Regions from separate parts of the Paenibacillus sp. 1-8 genome, predicted to be linked through region 2. Evidence: predicted binding sites of a transcription regulator. Region 2 holds the regulator's gene; each other region holds the start of a gene.

Region 1 (4,991 bases), 750 kb from region 2:
GGACGTTCTTCTGCCACGGATATTTCCGTAGCAGGTCAACCGATAACTGATAATAAATCGACGACTCGTGTTTTGATACAGCAAGGTGAAGCTTCTTCGACCGGAACAAGTGCTGGGGTGAGTGGTACTACTACGGATTCGACTACAGGCAGTACGGATTCAACACAGAGCGGTACAGCTCCTTCGACTACTGGTGGTGAATAAACCCTCTATTGCGCGGAAATACTAATGACTGTAATTCATGGAAAGCCAGTCATTTCATTTTCCGCAAAGTGAGGTGTATCTATTATGACCGTCAGCTGGATTGTGACAGGGCTTGGTATAATTGTCAGTCTACTTGGCTATTATCTGACCCCAAGTGCTTGGGGCTATGGCATACTGGGCTTTGGTCTTGCTCACATTGTGCTCGGACTTCTGGATATGTTCCGGCATCCGACCCGCAGCCACAGTTAGATATGTTGACTGTGGAATGAAATAAAGGCGTTTTTGTCAGCTTAACTGGCAAGAGCGCCTTTTTAGTGAGCGGATTATTGGATTTTTGTAAATGACTAGCCTATAATTAGTTATTGAACTTTGTTGTGGAAAGGAAAGTGAAACGATGGCTTCAGAAAATTCATTTGATATCGTCTCCAAAATGGATATGCAGGAATTGACCAATGCGGTTCATCAGACGGAGCGTGAAATTGAAACACGATTTGATTTTAAGGGGAGCAAAAGCAGCCTTAAGCTTGAAAAGGAAGCTCTTACGATTGCATCGGAAGACGAATACAAGCTCAATGCGGTAATTGATATTTTGCAATCCAAAATGGCCAAGCGCGGTTTATCCCTTAAAAATGTGGAGTACGGTAAGCTGGAAGCAGCCTCTTTGGGTTCAGTACGCCAGCGTCTTGCACTCAAGCAGGGGATTGATCAGGATAATGCCAAAAAAATTAACATTCTTATTCGGGACTCCAAGCTGAAAGTGAAAAGTCAGATTCAAGGTGATCAGATCCGTGTGACTGGAAAAAACAGGGATGATTTGCAAGCAGTCATTCAGTTGTTGCGCAAAGCTGATCTGCCATTGGAGCTTCAATTTACGAATATGAAATAAAGCCGTTTTCCCTCATGCAGATTGTAAGAAAAAATGATACTTGATGCGCGGCAGGTTATTTTGACATGCGTTTTACACCATATTATACTTGTAACGAAAATGCAGACGATCAGGTGTATAGCGATAGTCAAAAGCGACTTACATAGGATTGAATTCAATCCGAAAACTGCCTGCCATTTTTAATCAAGTACGATAATCAGGGGAGAGTGTGTTGTGAATTTACCCAACAGAATTACAATAACGCGGATTTGCCTCATCCCGGTGATGATGCTGGCCTTGCTGGTGGATTTTGATTTCTATCCGCCGCCGATTGAGATCGAAGCTTTCAAGCTACCGTATAATCAGTTGATTGCGGCTATTATTTTCCTCATAGCTGCCAGCACGGATGGTCTTGACGGATATTTGGCCCGTAAAAATAACATGGTCACCAACTTGGGAAAATTGCTGGACCCTCTTGCGGATAAGCTTTTGGTAACTGCTATTTTGGTTTCTTTGGTGGAATTGGGCAAGATTGATTCGTGGATTGTTGTTGTCATTGTTAGCCGTGAGTTTGCGGTTACCGGTCTGCGTCAAATTGCTTTACTGGATGGCTCTGTGGTCGCTGCAAGCAACTGGGGCAAAATAAAGACTGTCATCCAGATCGTTGCCATTGTAGCGTTACTCATTAATAATTTCCCGTTTGTTTTTCTGGGTATTCCGTTTGATTTGATAGCGATATGGGCGGCTGCGTTAATTACCATTTACTCGGGCATTGACTATTTTGTAAAGAACAGTCATTTACTCCGCTCCTCCAAGGTTTAACAGGATACGTTTCATGGGAACAGCGATAGGGAGTTTGCTTATTGCTGTTTCTTTGTATAATTCCCACAACATTCGCTCTACAGGAGGCAGAAACAATGAAAGCTGAAATCATCGCAGTAGGAACTGAATTATTGCTTGGACAAATTGTGAATACAAATGCCCAATATTTGTCACAAGAGTTGGCTACGATTGGGATTGATGTATATTTTCAGACGGTTGTCGGCGATAACATGGATCGACTTCAGGAAGCGGTGCGTCTGGCTCAGAAGCGTGCGGATATTATTTTGTTCTCGGGTGGTTTGGGACCGACTCAGGATGATTTGACAAAAGATGCAATTGCTGCTGTGCTGGGGCGTAAATTGCATATAGACCGTCTCGCTATGGATAAGCTGGAACAGTTTTTCCGTAATCGCGGTGTGGAGATGACCGAGAATAACCGCCGTCAGGCGCTTTCTATTGAAGGAGCTATCCCTCTTGAAAATGAGACAGGGCTGGCTGTGGGCGATGCGATTGCACAGGAAGGTAAATATTATGTGATTTTGCCTGGTCCGCCGAAGGAACTTAAGCCGATGTTCGAGAATCAGGCAAAACCTTGGTTGCTCCAGCAAGCGCTGAGCGGTAAGGAAATGTCGATTTATTCGAAAATGCTAAAGTTTGCAGGAATCGGTGAGTCTGCTCTCGAAACCCGGTTGCTGGATCTGATCAAATCACAGACAGACCCGACCATTGCTCCTTATGCCAAGGAGGGAGAGGTCACGATCCGTATATCCACCAAGGCGGCCAGCGAGAGCGAGGCGCTGGTTAAGCTGGGGGCTACGGAAGCAGAAATTCAGCAGCGTCTTTCGGAATACATGTATGCGAGCGAGGACGTCACGCTGGAGAAGGTTATTGTGGATTTGATGTCCAATCGCGGACTGACTGTTAGCGCGGCAGAAAGCTGCACAGGTGGAATGCTGATGGAGCACATCACTTCCGTTCCAGGCAGCTCAGTTATGTTTCAGGGCGGTATCGTGTGTTATTCCAATGAAATGAAGAAGAAGCTGCTCAACGTGCCTCATGATTATTTGGAGGGGGACAATGCGCCCGGCGCAGTAAGCGAGGAAGTAGCCCTTGTCCTTGCGGAGCAGGCAAGAATGGTCATGGACACTGATTTCGGACTCTCGGTTACAGGTGTAGCTGGACCCGGATATTCTGAGCGGAAGCCAGTCGGTCTGGTTTATATCGGTATTGCCGAGCGTGACAAGGAAACTGAGGTTTACGAGCTGAAGCTGAGCGGGAATCGTGAAACGATCCGGTTGCGGTCTGTTAAGGCAATCCTGTACAGATTATGGCGCAGACTGGTGGAAAATGAGAAGCTCTCTTAAGGAGCTGTATACGACGCGAGTTTTCATAGAGTTGTTTTAGGTAGACGATTAATGGTATAATCATATTATCGGAAGAACCGTTGCAAAAGCTTTTTTGCCTGCGGTTCTTTTTTTGATTTAAGAGACAGATGGAAGTATAGAAGAGAACCTACCAAACAAAAAAAACGAATGTATGTTCGAAAAAATGCTTGGCAAGCGTGTCAAAACAAGGTATTATTAAACTACAAACAATGAAGGATGTGAGTTTATTGTCAGATCGTCGTGCTGCGCTGGATATGGCGCTCCGTCAAATAGAAAAGCAATTCGGTAAAGGTTCCATTATGAAGTTGGGTGAGTCCACCCACATGCAAGTGGAAACAATTCCCAGTGGTTCGATTGCTTTGGATATTGCGTTAGGAACGGGCGGCTTCCCGAGAGGCCGAATTATTGAAGTATATGGACCAGAATCATCCGGTAAAACAACGGTAGCTCTTCACGCTATAGCAGAGGTACAAAAAACAGGCGGACAAGCCGCTTTTATCGACGCCGAGCATGCTCTTGATCCGTCGTATGCCAGCAAGCTGGGTGTCAATATTGATGAGTTGTTGCTATCGCAGCCAGATACAGGAGAGCAAGCACTTGAGATTGCCGAAGCGCTTGTACGTAGTGGAGCAGTAGACATTATTGTTGTTGACTCTGTAGCGGCACTTGTGCCAAAAGCGGAGATTGAAGGTGAAATGGGAGATTCCCATGTTGGTCTTCAAGCCCGTTTAATGTCACAGGCATTGCGTAAGCTGTCCGGTGCTATTAACAAGTCGAACACCATTGCTATCTTTATTAACCAATTACGTGAAAAAATAGGTGTTATGTTCGGTAACCCTGAAACGACACCAGGTGGACGTGCTCTGAAATTTTATTCTACAGTTCGTTTGGATGTCCGCCGCATTGAAAGCTTGAAAAACGGTAATGATATTGTAGGTAACCGCACACGTATTAAAGTGGTGAAGAACAAAGTCGCACCTCCTTTCCGTCAGGCGGAAGTGGACATTATGTACGGCGAGGGCATCTCCAAGGCAGGCAGTTTGATCGACATTGGTACGGAGTATGACATTGTTGATAAGAGCGGAGCCTGGTATTCCTATGAAGGTGAACGACTAGGTCAGGGCCGTGAAAATGCGAAGCAATTTTTGAAGGAAAATCCGAACATTGCTAGCGCGATCGAACAAAAAATTCGGGTGGCCAGCAATTTGATTACGACGGTAGCTCCGCCGACAGAAGAAGAGTTGGCACAGCAAGCCAAGGAAGAACAGGAATTGCTGGAGCTTGAATAAAGCTTGGTGAATCCTGATTTTGTGAACTGGAGCCAAGGGTTATGGCACAGCCGTTTGAATAGCATGATTCTGATGCCCTGTACAGTTGTGCAGGGTATTTTTGCATCGAATGTGGCCTGCGTGTCAGCTGCATTTTACTTTTGCGTGGCGGGCGTTCTCAGCTTGCTTTCGTGAATATCAAAGTGAGGGAAGCACATTGCAATTGGAAGATGAAGGTGAACACACTTCGAAGGAAAATGAGCAGCAAGGCATTTCCCTTTTTCCTGATCATGAGGAATTGATGGTTACGAGGGTGGAACAGGGGCAGGGTAGGAAACGCGGAAGATACACGATTCATTTTGGCCCGTATTCATTGTCCATATTGGAAGATGTAATGATCAAGTACAATATGTTCAAAGGAACGACTTTCGTCAAAAAGGAGCTGGA
Region 2 (4,991 bases):
GATTAGATAGCGCAAACTTCTCAAGCCGCTCTGCAATGGCATCCGTATCATAACGGCCCAGTGATTTTGTGAAAATAAAATTGCCACCCTTACCTTTTCTTTCAACCGTTACGTAACCCTTTTCAATCTTGATGGCTTTCATATCCTCTGCTGTCATTGGACGCTCTCTGCCACCCTTCAGCATATACAGCGTGCTCTTTCCAACCTTCAAATAAGGACGACGGATGAAAAAGATAACAGCCAGCATCAAATACAAACCGAATACAAGCCAGTCCATTCCCCGCATGCCAGTCTTAGTCAAAAAATAACTCATGAGCATGTACAAAACTGCAAGTCCAGCCAGCATGATTGGCACGGTAAAATTACGTCCACGGAAAATATCCATTGCAGAACCGGCACCACTAATGGTTTGAATACCTTGCTTTTTACGCGATTTATTCAAATGCGCTGTGTTTTTGCGAACTTTTCTTTCAAATGACCGGGCCATCTCTCAGTTCCCTTCCCAAATATATTGCGTAAAAACCATTGCCACCAATCCTAATCTATATAGATACCAAAAATAGATACCTAAAAAACGAAAAGCAAATTACGCGGGCTAAGCCGCTTTAGCAACATTAATGCGTCAGCCCACCATTTCCCTTCGACGTATCTTCGTCCACAATTTCAATCGTATCAAGTTGCTGCCGGAAATTACGGCGAATATTATCCAAATAAATTTCCCGAAGATTGGCGCGCTCTACTGTTTCCTCTTCCGTCAATCCTTCGGCTTTTGCTTTGCGAGCCAATTCATTGATGCGCTGTACCAAGCTGTCTATATCCAAATTCTGTCCCCTCCATATAAGCAAAGATATAATACACTTTGACATGTAGAAAAGAGCTTGTCAAGGTTCCCTCATTACGTCCTCTGACAAGCTCAGATCAGAAATACGGAAGCTTTAAAATCTGGCCTGCCTGCACTCCCCGATCTTCCAGTCCGTTAATCCGAACAATTCCTTCTATATATACCCGTGTATCCATTCGTTTCGGTTTATGATTGGAGGCAATCTGCCACAATGTATCCCCAGGTTGTACAATAAGTTTGGTCACCTCTTCATTCGAAACCGAAGGAGCCGCGAATACTGTCAGTACACCTGCACCTGCGATCCAGGCAACGATAACCAGAATAAGAAGTTTGGGCAGAAGACTGTTGGAAATGGTCCGTACAAGCTGTGCCCTTCTCTCATTCCGGATATTATGCATCTTTTCTAAATTCATTGGAAAAATACTTTGATATGTGCTATATTTCATCATTGGCTGCGTCCTCCAAACGTTCGTTCTTATATTTTTTCACAATATAACACGAACATTTGTTTTGTTCAATAGAAAAGAGAACAAAAGTTCGTAATTTTTTTAGGGATTATTTAGAACTTATGTTTGTACGAACGGAGGTTCTATGCTATAATTTTCCCAAACGTTACTAAATGGGGTTGATACGGTATGTCTAAGATTTCAAGCCGCCAGCAGGCCATTCTTGAATTTATCCGCAATGAAGTGCGTCTAAAGGGGTATCCCCCTTCTGTGCGCGAAATAGGTGAAGCTGTCGGATTGGCCTCCAGTTCTACGGTTCACGGTCACTTGGATCGTTTGGAGAAAAAGGGCCTGATTCGTCGTGATCCAACGAAACCACGGGCTATCGAGTTACTCGGCCAAGACGAATCGGATAACAGCAACTTGATTAATTACTCTATTAGTCGTGTTCCGGTCGTCGGCAAAGTAACAGCCGGTTTGCCGATTACAGCAACAGAAAATATTGAAGATTACTTTCCTCTTCCCCAGCATTTTGTTGGTGAGGATAAGATGTTCATGTTATCTGTTGTAGGAGAAAGCATGATTGAGGCTGGTATTGCCAACGGAGACTATGTCATTGTACGTCAGCAGCAGACAGCCGATAACGGCGACATTGTCGTCGCCATGACGGACGAGGACGAAGCTACTGTTAAAACTTTTTACAAGGAAAAAGATCATATCCGACTTCAACCGGAAAATCCAGCCTTTGAACCGCTTCGCCTGACGCACGTCAGTATTTTGGGCAAGGTTGTAGGACTCTTCCGGGACTTCCACTGATTTTTCATTTTTCAGCCCCGTTATTCTTCCCGCTACAACAAAACCGGCTGCCCATAGCAGGCCGGTTTTGTATTGATCTTATTTACATAGAATCTACCTCACTACTATCCTTTTCCCTTTTGATAGCCCATGGATTAATCGGTATATATCTGCAATTACTGTTCTGCTTATTGGGGGGTCAAAAAGAACTTTGTAATTATTTTGGATAAATATGGTATATTAATATTTATAGTTTTATTAAGGAGAGATTAAATGAAAAAAATTATAATTTCAGTGTTTATTATGACTTTTATCGTAATAGGTTTTACAGGTCCAACAATGGATTATGTGTATGCTAAGGAGAATTCAACCAGAACAACCTTTGATCGCATTCATTACATACAAATAATTATCCATTTTAAATCATTGGAAAAGCAACTTGAAGCTGTACTTTCCGAAAGAAATAACTACCCAGAGGACAGTCCAGCATATAAAGAGCTTTCTGAACAAATGAATCACATTCTTGAGCAGGAAACATATTACCAGAAAAAACTTAAAGCCCTTTATAGTAAGTAATATACTTCTCCCCGTTTGTTATCTTCACTTTTATCATTTTGCTCGTGCTGATCTACTGTAACTTTTCCTACAACGTAAAGTTGGTAAGGATAAGGCAGGTAAGCATGAGTTTTTTTGCGTTCCTTACCTTTATACTTTATTAGTTTCTAAATATCAGGGTCATAGGTAATAGCTTCATTTTGGTTTTAATAGATTTATGCTGATACATTGTTAGTGCTACTGACATATGAATAAAGTAGACCTTAGCAAAGGAGATATGCAGATGATCAAAAATAGAGTCAAAACGTATAAGCATCGTATTGGTAAGAACAAATTTCTGGTCGTAAAAGTCTTTCAAGCCGCTGCTGCCGAAACAAGAAGCGGTAACGCACTAGCCACCAATGCATTGAACATCAAAATTTCCAAGCGCAACCGTAAGCGGAATCATAAACGCTTCTAAGATTCATCGTACCTTCTTTTCTTTTCCTGTGAAAGGAGGTGATATCATGTGTAAAAAACATTTCAAACGTAATGTGAGAAGAAGAGGATTATCGATCCGTTCAAATCAAAGAGCTATTGCGCGCGCTAGAGGTAATGCACTGGCCGTTAATCTGTTTAGCGTAAATGATAGACAACGCAGACGTTAATGATTGTTTTTAAGCGAAAAGCGGGAAGGATTTCTTCCCGCTTTTTTGTGCCGCATTATAGTGTAAAACGGAAATTCAACCAATAATAAGGGGCTTGAAATTCGAAACTCTTACCTATATCAATTCCTAAAATTAGGGACATATGAACAAAAATCAGGGTGATGAATGTCTCTTATGATTCGACAATATAAGCCGAGTTATTTTTGACAAAAAAAGAGCCGCTATCTAGTAGCAACTCCAGTGAAGATTATGTTCGAATTAATGAAACCCATTTCCTCTATACCCTCGTCAAATCGGTGATAAGAGATCGGACACCTCTTCGATGTTTTTGTTATTCACATTCAAAGTAAGCGTCTTTGAAAATGCCATTAACAATTTCACCTTTTCCACATTCAGAGTATTGCTTCTGTCCACAAACCCATTATTATTCAGGAAGCTTTCCCAATGTCTTAGGGTGCCGATCATGTAATATGTTTTTTCGAATGTGTGAACTAGAATCTGATCCCTCTTACGTCCTTTAGATATGAAAAGAACCTTGTCTACTGGTATGTTTTCGCCCTTGTTAAATACCTCGAGAATCATCAGCTGAGACGGTTAAGTTTAGCATTTCATATATTTCCCACTTTATTTCAACAGTTCTTCAGGTGGTTCGGGACTGTGAATCCAAGACAAACTCGCTGTACTCACTGATACAACTGCAAGTGAAGTTAGTAATATGGCAGCATTATAGTACATGCCAATCTTAAATTTACTAAATTTAGGACTTTTCATTTTTCGCACCTCCTCTCTATTAATGTTAAGCTCTGAACAAAAAAACTAGCAGCTACCACCGGAAAAGCCAGCCACAAATTAAGTGTTATTATTGCAACTCCGCAAATTTTTAACAATGGGTAGTGCCGTTTAGGTATACGAGTCTTCCCGTCTATTCTAGACGGAGCATAAACTAAGACAAGTATTATACTTAATATCGAAGTAATAACTGTCCAATTATAGTTTAAATTCACAAAGGACAGGGCGGTAAGTAAAGCTGTAGATACAACAATGCACACTATATTGCTCTTTAAATGTATTCCTCCTACAACTTGACGCAGTATAGAAAAAGATATCATCGCCAGTACAGTTTCCTGCACCTTACCCGTAATAAATGAAATACCAATAGTTAACAAAATGATTGAAACTGTATTAATCACAACGACTATTCCATGTTTTAAAACTGCAATAGAAGCTGGATGATCCGGTACAACTGTTTTGATATGAGTTGCAATATCAAGAGCGATAGAATCAAGATTTTTTATAATAATCACGCTCCGTTTTTAGCGCATAGTACAGGAACATTCCAGATGCCAAAGCTATAAATAAAATACTCAAAGGAAAATTATTGACGTAGAACATAAATGTACTAGCTGCTAATACCCCAATTATTAAAATAACAACAAGTACATGTTCCCACCTAAAACGCAAGCTTTCATAATCTGCTGTAAAGCCTATTTTGAATTTAAATAGCAACCATGATATAGCTAACACCCATGCACTGGTTACAGCTTGAGCTAACGATCCCTCTGGAGAGGTCTGCATGTCTGATGTCAATGTACCAAAGAGCATTACTATGATTATTGCTTGAAACAGCGTATACAAAAACGTACCTGTAATGGATATAATAGCTGCCCAAATAATGGGCATCCTTACAACAGTAGTTATCAATAATGT
Region 3 (4,991 bases), 670 kb from region 2:
TAATCCAGCCTCACAAATTACGGTGCGTGTGATGTCCTACGAGCCGCTGGAAGCGATGGATCAAAGCTTTTTTGCCAAACGCTTCCGCGATTGTCTGGAGCACCGTGAACGTTTTGTGACCGGGGGAGACGCGTATCGGCTGGTATACGGCGAGGCTGATTTTTTACCCGGGCTGATTGTTGACCGTTTTGGCGACGTGTTGGTCGTACAATTATTAACGCTCGGTATGGATCGCCGCAGGGAAGAAATCAGGGACGCACTCGTTGACGTGATTGGTCCTGTCGGTATATATGAGCGCAGTGATGTGTCTATCCGCGAGTTGGAGGGACTGGAACAGACCAAGGGGCCTTTATATGGCGACTGCCCGCGTCATGTTGTGGTAACGGAAAATGGCTTGCATATCAAGGTTGATATCGTTGAGGGCCAGAAGACAGGCTACTTCTTCGACCAGCGTGAGAATCGTGCGGCGATTGCGCCGCTGATGACGGGTTGGGGAGGACGCAGCGGAATTACGCTACAGGAAGTAGCAGCAGAGCAGGGTGACGGTGGCACAGCGGTCATGAAGCCTGTGAACAAAAGCGGCAAGGTTGTGGAGTTCCCATTCTGGGATGGTGCAACCGTGCTGGAATGCTTTTCACATACGGGAAGCTTTACGCTCAATGCCTGCAAATACGGTGCTAAAAAAGTAACTTGTCTTGATATTTCCGAGCACGCGATTGAAAGCGCACGGGATAATGTCAAGCTGAACGGCTTTGAGGAACGCGTGGAGTTTGTCGTGGACGATGCTTTCCAATATTTGCGCAATCAGGTTAAAGGCGTAGAGGAACGCACCGCGCGGGCCGGGGGTAAAGGAGATACTTCCAAGCCGCTGACAGCAGGGGGCGGACGTACCTTTGATGTGGTGATTCTTGATCCGCCAGCCTTTGCCAAAACCAAGAATGCGGTCAAAGGAGCTACGCGGGGATATAAGGATATTAACCTGCACGGGATGAAGCTGGTCAATGAGGGCGGCTATTTGGTGACTGCGAGCTGTTCATTCCACATGCGGCCAGAGCTGTTTCTGGACACGATTAAGGAAGCAGCGGCAGATGCCGGAAAAATCCTCCGTCTGGTGGATTGGAGAGCGGCTGGCAAGGACCATCCCCAAATTTTAGGTGTGGAAGAAGGACATTACTTGAAATTTGCCATTTTTGAGGTGCGTAGCCGGACACAACTGTAGAATTCATACACAGTCAACCGCCTTATAAGGTAGCTGAATAAGTAGATTAGCTCGTTTTATCCATAGATCAGTCCTGTAGAGAAGGCATGAACCAAGCCAACCTGCGGGACTGTTTGTTTTTTTGAGGGAGGATAAAATGCTACAAGATGGCAAACGTACGTTCTTTTCTCCCTTGCCTCATATGCTATACTGTTGAATAGAATGTTGTTCGTTGGAAAGGAGGCCGCATCATGTCGGTTCGTTTGGTAATTGGCCGCTCAGGCAGCGGCAAAAGCACGTTAATCCGCCGTGAAATGACGGCTATGCTACGCGAGGAACCGCTAGGCAAGCCTATGCTGTTACTTGTGCCGGAGCAATCGTCATTTGCTTCCGAGCATGCGCTGCTTACAGAAGCCGGAAACGGTATTCAGGGGACGGTGCGCGCCCAGGTCATGGGATTCCATCGTCTTGCCTATTTGGTCATGCAGGAAACCGGGGGTTCGGCGCTGGTACCTGTGACGGCGGAAGGCAAGAAGATGCTTTTATATAAAATTATTCGTCGTCGCAAGGATGAGCTGAGTTTATTTAAGGATTCGGGAGACCAGTTGGGCTTTGTAGATCGGTTAAATACGCTGTTTACAGAGCTGAAGCAGTACGGGAATGATACCCGGTCTGTACCGGAGCAACTGGAGCGAATGAATGCGGCGGGGGAATCGACTCCGATTTTGCGCGGCAAGCTCAAGGATATCAGTCTGATCTATGAGGATTTTGAAAGAGAGCTGGCGCTTAAATATATTGACGGCGAGGATACGCTGCGTATGCTGGTGGAGCAGATTGCCGAATCTTCCATTGTACGTGGAGCGGATATTTGGATGGATGGCTACCGCAGGTTTACGCCGCACGAATACAAGGTGGTGGAGCAGCTTATGCTGCACGCTTCTTCGTTGACGATCGCGCTGACCTGCAACCGCAGCTACGAGAGTGGACAGCTTCCGCATGAACTGGATTTATTTCATCCTGCGGCGGCTACCTATGTAAAGCTTAAAGGGATGGCAGACGAGCTGATGATCGATACGCAGACACAATTGCTGCGACCTGATCCGCTTCCGAGATTTAAGGACCGTCCGGCGTTGGCGTATCTGGAGGCAGATTTTGAACGGCGTGCGGGGTATCGGAATCAGGAACGACCCATGCGTCAGCAGCAGATGCGGGAGCAATGGAAAGACAAGCAGCCAGAAGAAATCAAACTGTATGCGGCAGCGAACCGACGTGTGGAGCTGGAGGGTGCAGTGCGCGAAATGCGCCGCCTGGCCCGAGATGAGGGAGCACGTTATCGGGAAATGGCGCTGTTCGTACGCCAGATTGAGGATTATGAGCCGTGGGTGGAGCCGATATTCAAACAATATGAGGTTCCGGTATTTCTGGATCAGCGCAGAAACGTATTGCATCATCCATTGGTGGAAATGATTCGAGCTTCGCTGGATATCGTCCAGCGGCGTTGGCGGTACGAGGATGTATTTCGTGCGGTCAAAACGGATCTTCTGTTGCCCCAGAATGGGCGGGTCAGCCGCGAGGATATGGACCGTCTGGAAAACTATGCATTGGCCTGTGGAATACAGGGAAGTCGCTGGACTGACGGACGACCTTGGCAGGCGGTACCCAGCCTTTCGCTGGAGCTGGAGGAACAGGAGCGAAATCGTCAGCGGGACGAAACGCTGGATCTAATGGAGCTGTGCCGCGATGTGATCGTGACGCCTTTACGTGCGTTTGAGAAACGTCTGGGTAAGGCTCGTACTGCACTTGAGAAATGTGAAGCGGTGTACTTGTTGCTGGAGGATGCGGAAATTGGGCATAAGCTGGATGAATTGATCCATCAGGCTGAGGAAGCGGGAAATCCCGAGCAGGCGAAGGAGCATCGTCAGGTATGGGATGCGGTGCTTGAGCTGTTGGATCAGATCGTCGAAATGATGGGTGACGAGAAGCTGGACACTTCTTTGTTTGCGGGTGTGCTGGAAACGGGGCTGATAGAGTACCGTATGGGTCTTGTTCCGCCAGCTCTGGATCAGGTGCTGGTCGGAAACACAGACCGTACTCGTGTAGCTGGTATTCAACATGCCTTTGTGCTGGGTATGAACGAAGGTGTGATGCCAGCTGTATTTCATGAGGATGGCGTGCTGAATGAGCAGGAACGGACCGCCTTGAATGAACGGGGCGTGGAACTGGCGCCGGATATGACAAGACGTCTGCTGGATGAACGTTTTCTTGCGTATACGGCGCTCACGTCAGCCGGAAGCAGTCTGTGGATGAGCTACGCCGTGACCGACGAAGAGGGAAAGTCGTTGTTGCCGTCAGAGTTGGTACGGCATGTCCGTCAACTGTTCCCTGCTCTGGAAGAGCACCCGTTGGCTGCATATCCTTTGCCTCGGGACCCATGGGCAACGCAATGGGAGTATGCTTCCCATCCGTCCGAGGCATTGCCGCAGCTGATCGCGCAATTCCGGCAATGGCGGCATGGTGGAGAGATTTTATCTCCCTGGTGGGAGGTATACAACTGGTATGCGGGCCAGCAGGGGCGTGAAAAGGACAAGCTGCGTCAGTTGCTGACCTCACTTTTTTACGAGAATCATGCTGAAATGCGGAAGGAAACGAGTCGTCGTCTGTACGGCAGCAAGCTGCGTACCAGCGTATCCCGTATGGAACGTTTTGTCGCTTGTCCGTTTTCGCATTTTGCTTCTCATGGTCTTCGCTTGAAGGAGCGCCAAATGTATCGGCTAAAGGCACCGGATATCGGGCAGTTGTTCCATGCGGCGCTCGGAGAGATGGCGATGAATTTACGTAAACGAAACGTGAGCTGGGGTAGTCTCAGCACAGAGGAATGCCGACAAGAGGCGGAATCGACGGTGGAGCGTTTGGCTCCCCGCCTGCAAGGCGAGATTTTAATGAGCTCCAAGCGGTACGGGTACATTTTGCGCAAGCTGAAAGACATTGTGAGTCGGGCTTCGCTGATTTTGGGTGAGCATGCGCGTAGAGGCAGCTTTGAGCCACTGGAGTTGGAGCTTGGTTTTGGGCCGGGAGAAAAGCTTCCTCCTCTGACCTTTCGACTGGACAACGGTGTGGTGATGGAAATCGTCGGACGAATTGACCGCGTGGATGTGGCAGAGGGAGAAAAGGGCTTGCTTTTACGTGTTATTGATTACAAGTCCAGCCAAAAGGATCTCAAGCTGCATGAAGTGTACTATGGCTTGTCCTTGCAAATGCTCACGTACCTGGACGTGCTGCTGAATGCGGCGGAGGAATGGCTTGGCGAGACGGCTTATCCGGCGGGTACGCTGTATTTTCACGTCCACAATCCGATGTTGCAGTCGCCGAATGGTCTTAGCGCGGAACAGGCCCGTCAGGAGCTTCTAAAACGCTTCAAGATGAAAGGGCTATTGCTGGCGGATCGGGATGTGGTTGGACAAATGGACACGGCACTGGACAAGGGGTATTCCTCCATTTTGCCAGTTGCGGTAAAGGCGGACGGCAGCTTTTACAGCAGTGCGTCTGTCGCTTCGCCGGAACAGTGGGATAGCCTGCTGGCTTCGGTACGCGATAATATCCGAACGATTGGGACACGCATGACAGAGGGCGACGTGGCGATTGAGCCTTATCGTATCCAGCAAGAGACGGCATGCACCTTCTGTTCCTTCAAACCTGTTTGTCAATTTGACGACAGTCTGGAGGGCAGCGGCTACAACCAATGGGGGAAACCCGGCAAGGATCAGATCTGGAATCTGCTCGGTCATACACAGGA

What was found. The regulator LexA, encoded in region 2, represses DNA repair genes until DNA is damaged. The targets are predictions, from matches to a motif close to CGAACATATGTTCG.
Region 1: the regulator LexA is predicted to act here: its motif matches at 3,421-3,434, upstream of recA (recombinase RecA).
Region 3: the regulator LexA is predicted to act here: its motif matches at 1,370-1,383, upstream of addB (helicase-exonuclease AddAB subunit AddB).

What each region holds. Positions count from the first base shown of each region.
Region 1 is NZ_CM149995.1:2,158,401-2,163,391, forward strand. It holds gene AC0WRU_RS10105 (RodZ domain-containing protein) at 1-204, shown strand, start outside; gene AC0WRU_RS10110 (hypothetical protein) at 289-453, shown strand; gene AC0WRU_RS10115 (YajQ family cyclic di-GMP-binding protein) at 599-1,090, shown strand; gene pgsA (CDP-diacylglycerol--glycerol-3-phosphate 3-phosphatidyltransferase) at 1,304-1,891, shown strand; gene AC0WRU_RS10125 (competence/damage-inducible protein A) at 1,987-3,255, shown strand; gene recA (recombinase RecA) at 3,504-4,565, shown strand; gene AC0WRU_RS10135 (regulatory protein RecX) at 4,762-4,991, shown strand, end outside.
Region 2 is NZ_CM149995.1:2,906,855-2,911,845, forward strand. It holds gene AC0WRU_RS13140 (hypothetical protein) at 1-487, opposite strand, end outside; gene AC0WRU_RS13145 (DUF896 domain-containing protein) at 615-821, opposite strand; gene AC0WRU_RS13150 (LysM peptidoglycan-binding domain-containing protein) at 919-1,287, opposite strand; gene lexA (transcriptional repressor LexA) at 1,477-2,103, shown strand; gene AC0WRU_RS13160 (hypothetical protein) at 2,356-2,658, shown strand; gene AC0WRU_RS13165 (hypothetical protein) at 2,921-3,097, shown strand; gene AC0WRU_RS13170 (LytTR family transcriptional regulator DNA-binding domain-containing protein) at 3,573-3,866, opposite strand; gene AC0WRU_RS13175 (cyclic lactone autoinducer peptide) at 3,909-4,055, opposite strand; gene AC0WRU_RS13180 (accessory gene regulator ArgB-like protein) at 4,052-4,588, opposite strand; gene AC0WRU_RS13185 (hypothetical protein) at 4,566-4,991, opposite strand, start outside.
Region 3 is NZ_CM149995.1:3,578,657-3,583,647, reverse strand. It holds gene AC0WRU_RS16405 (class I SAM-dependent rRNA methyltransferase) at 1-1,219, shown strand, start outside; gene addB (helicase-exonuclease AddAB subunit AddB) at 1,450-4,991, shown strand, end outside.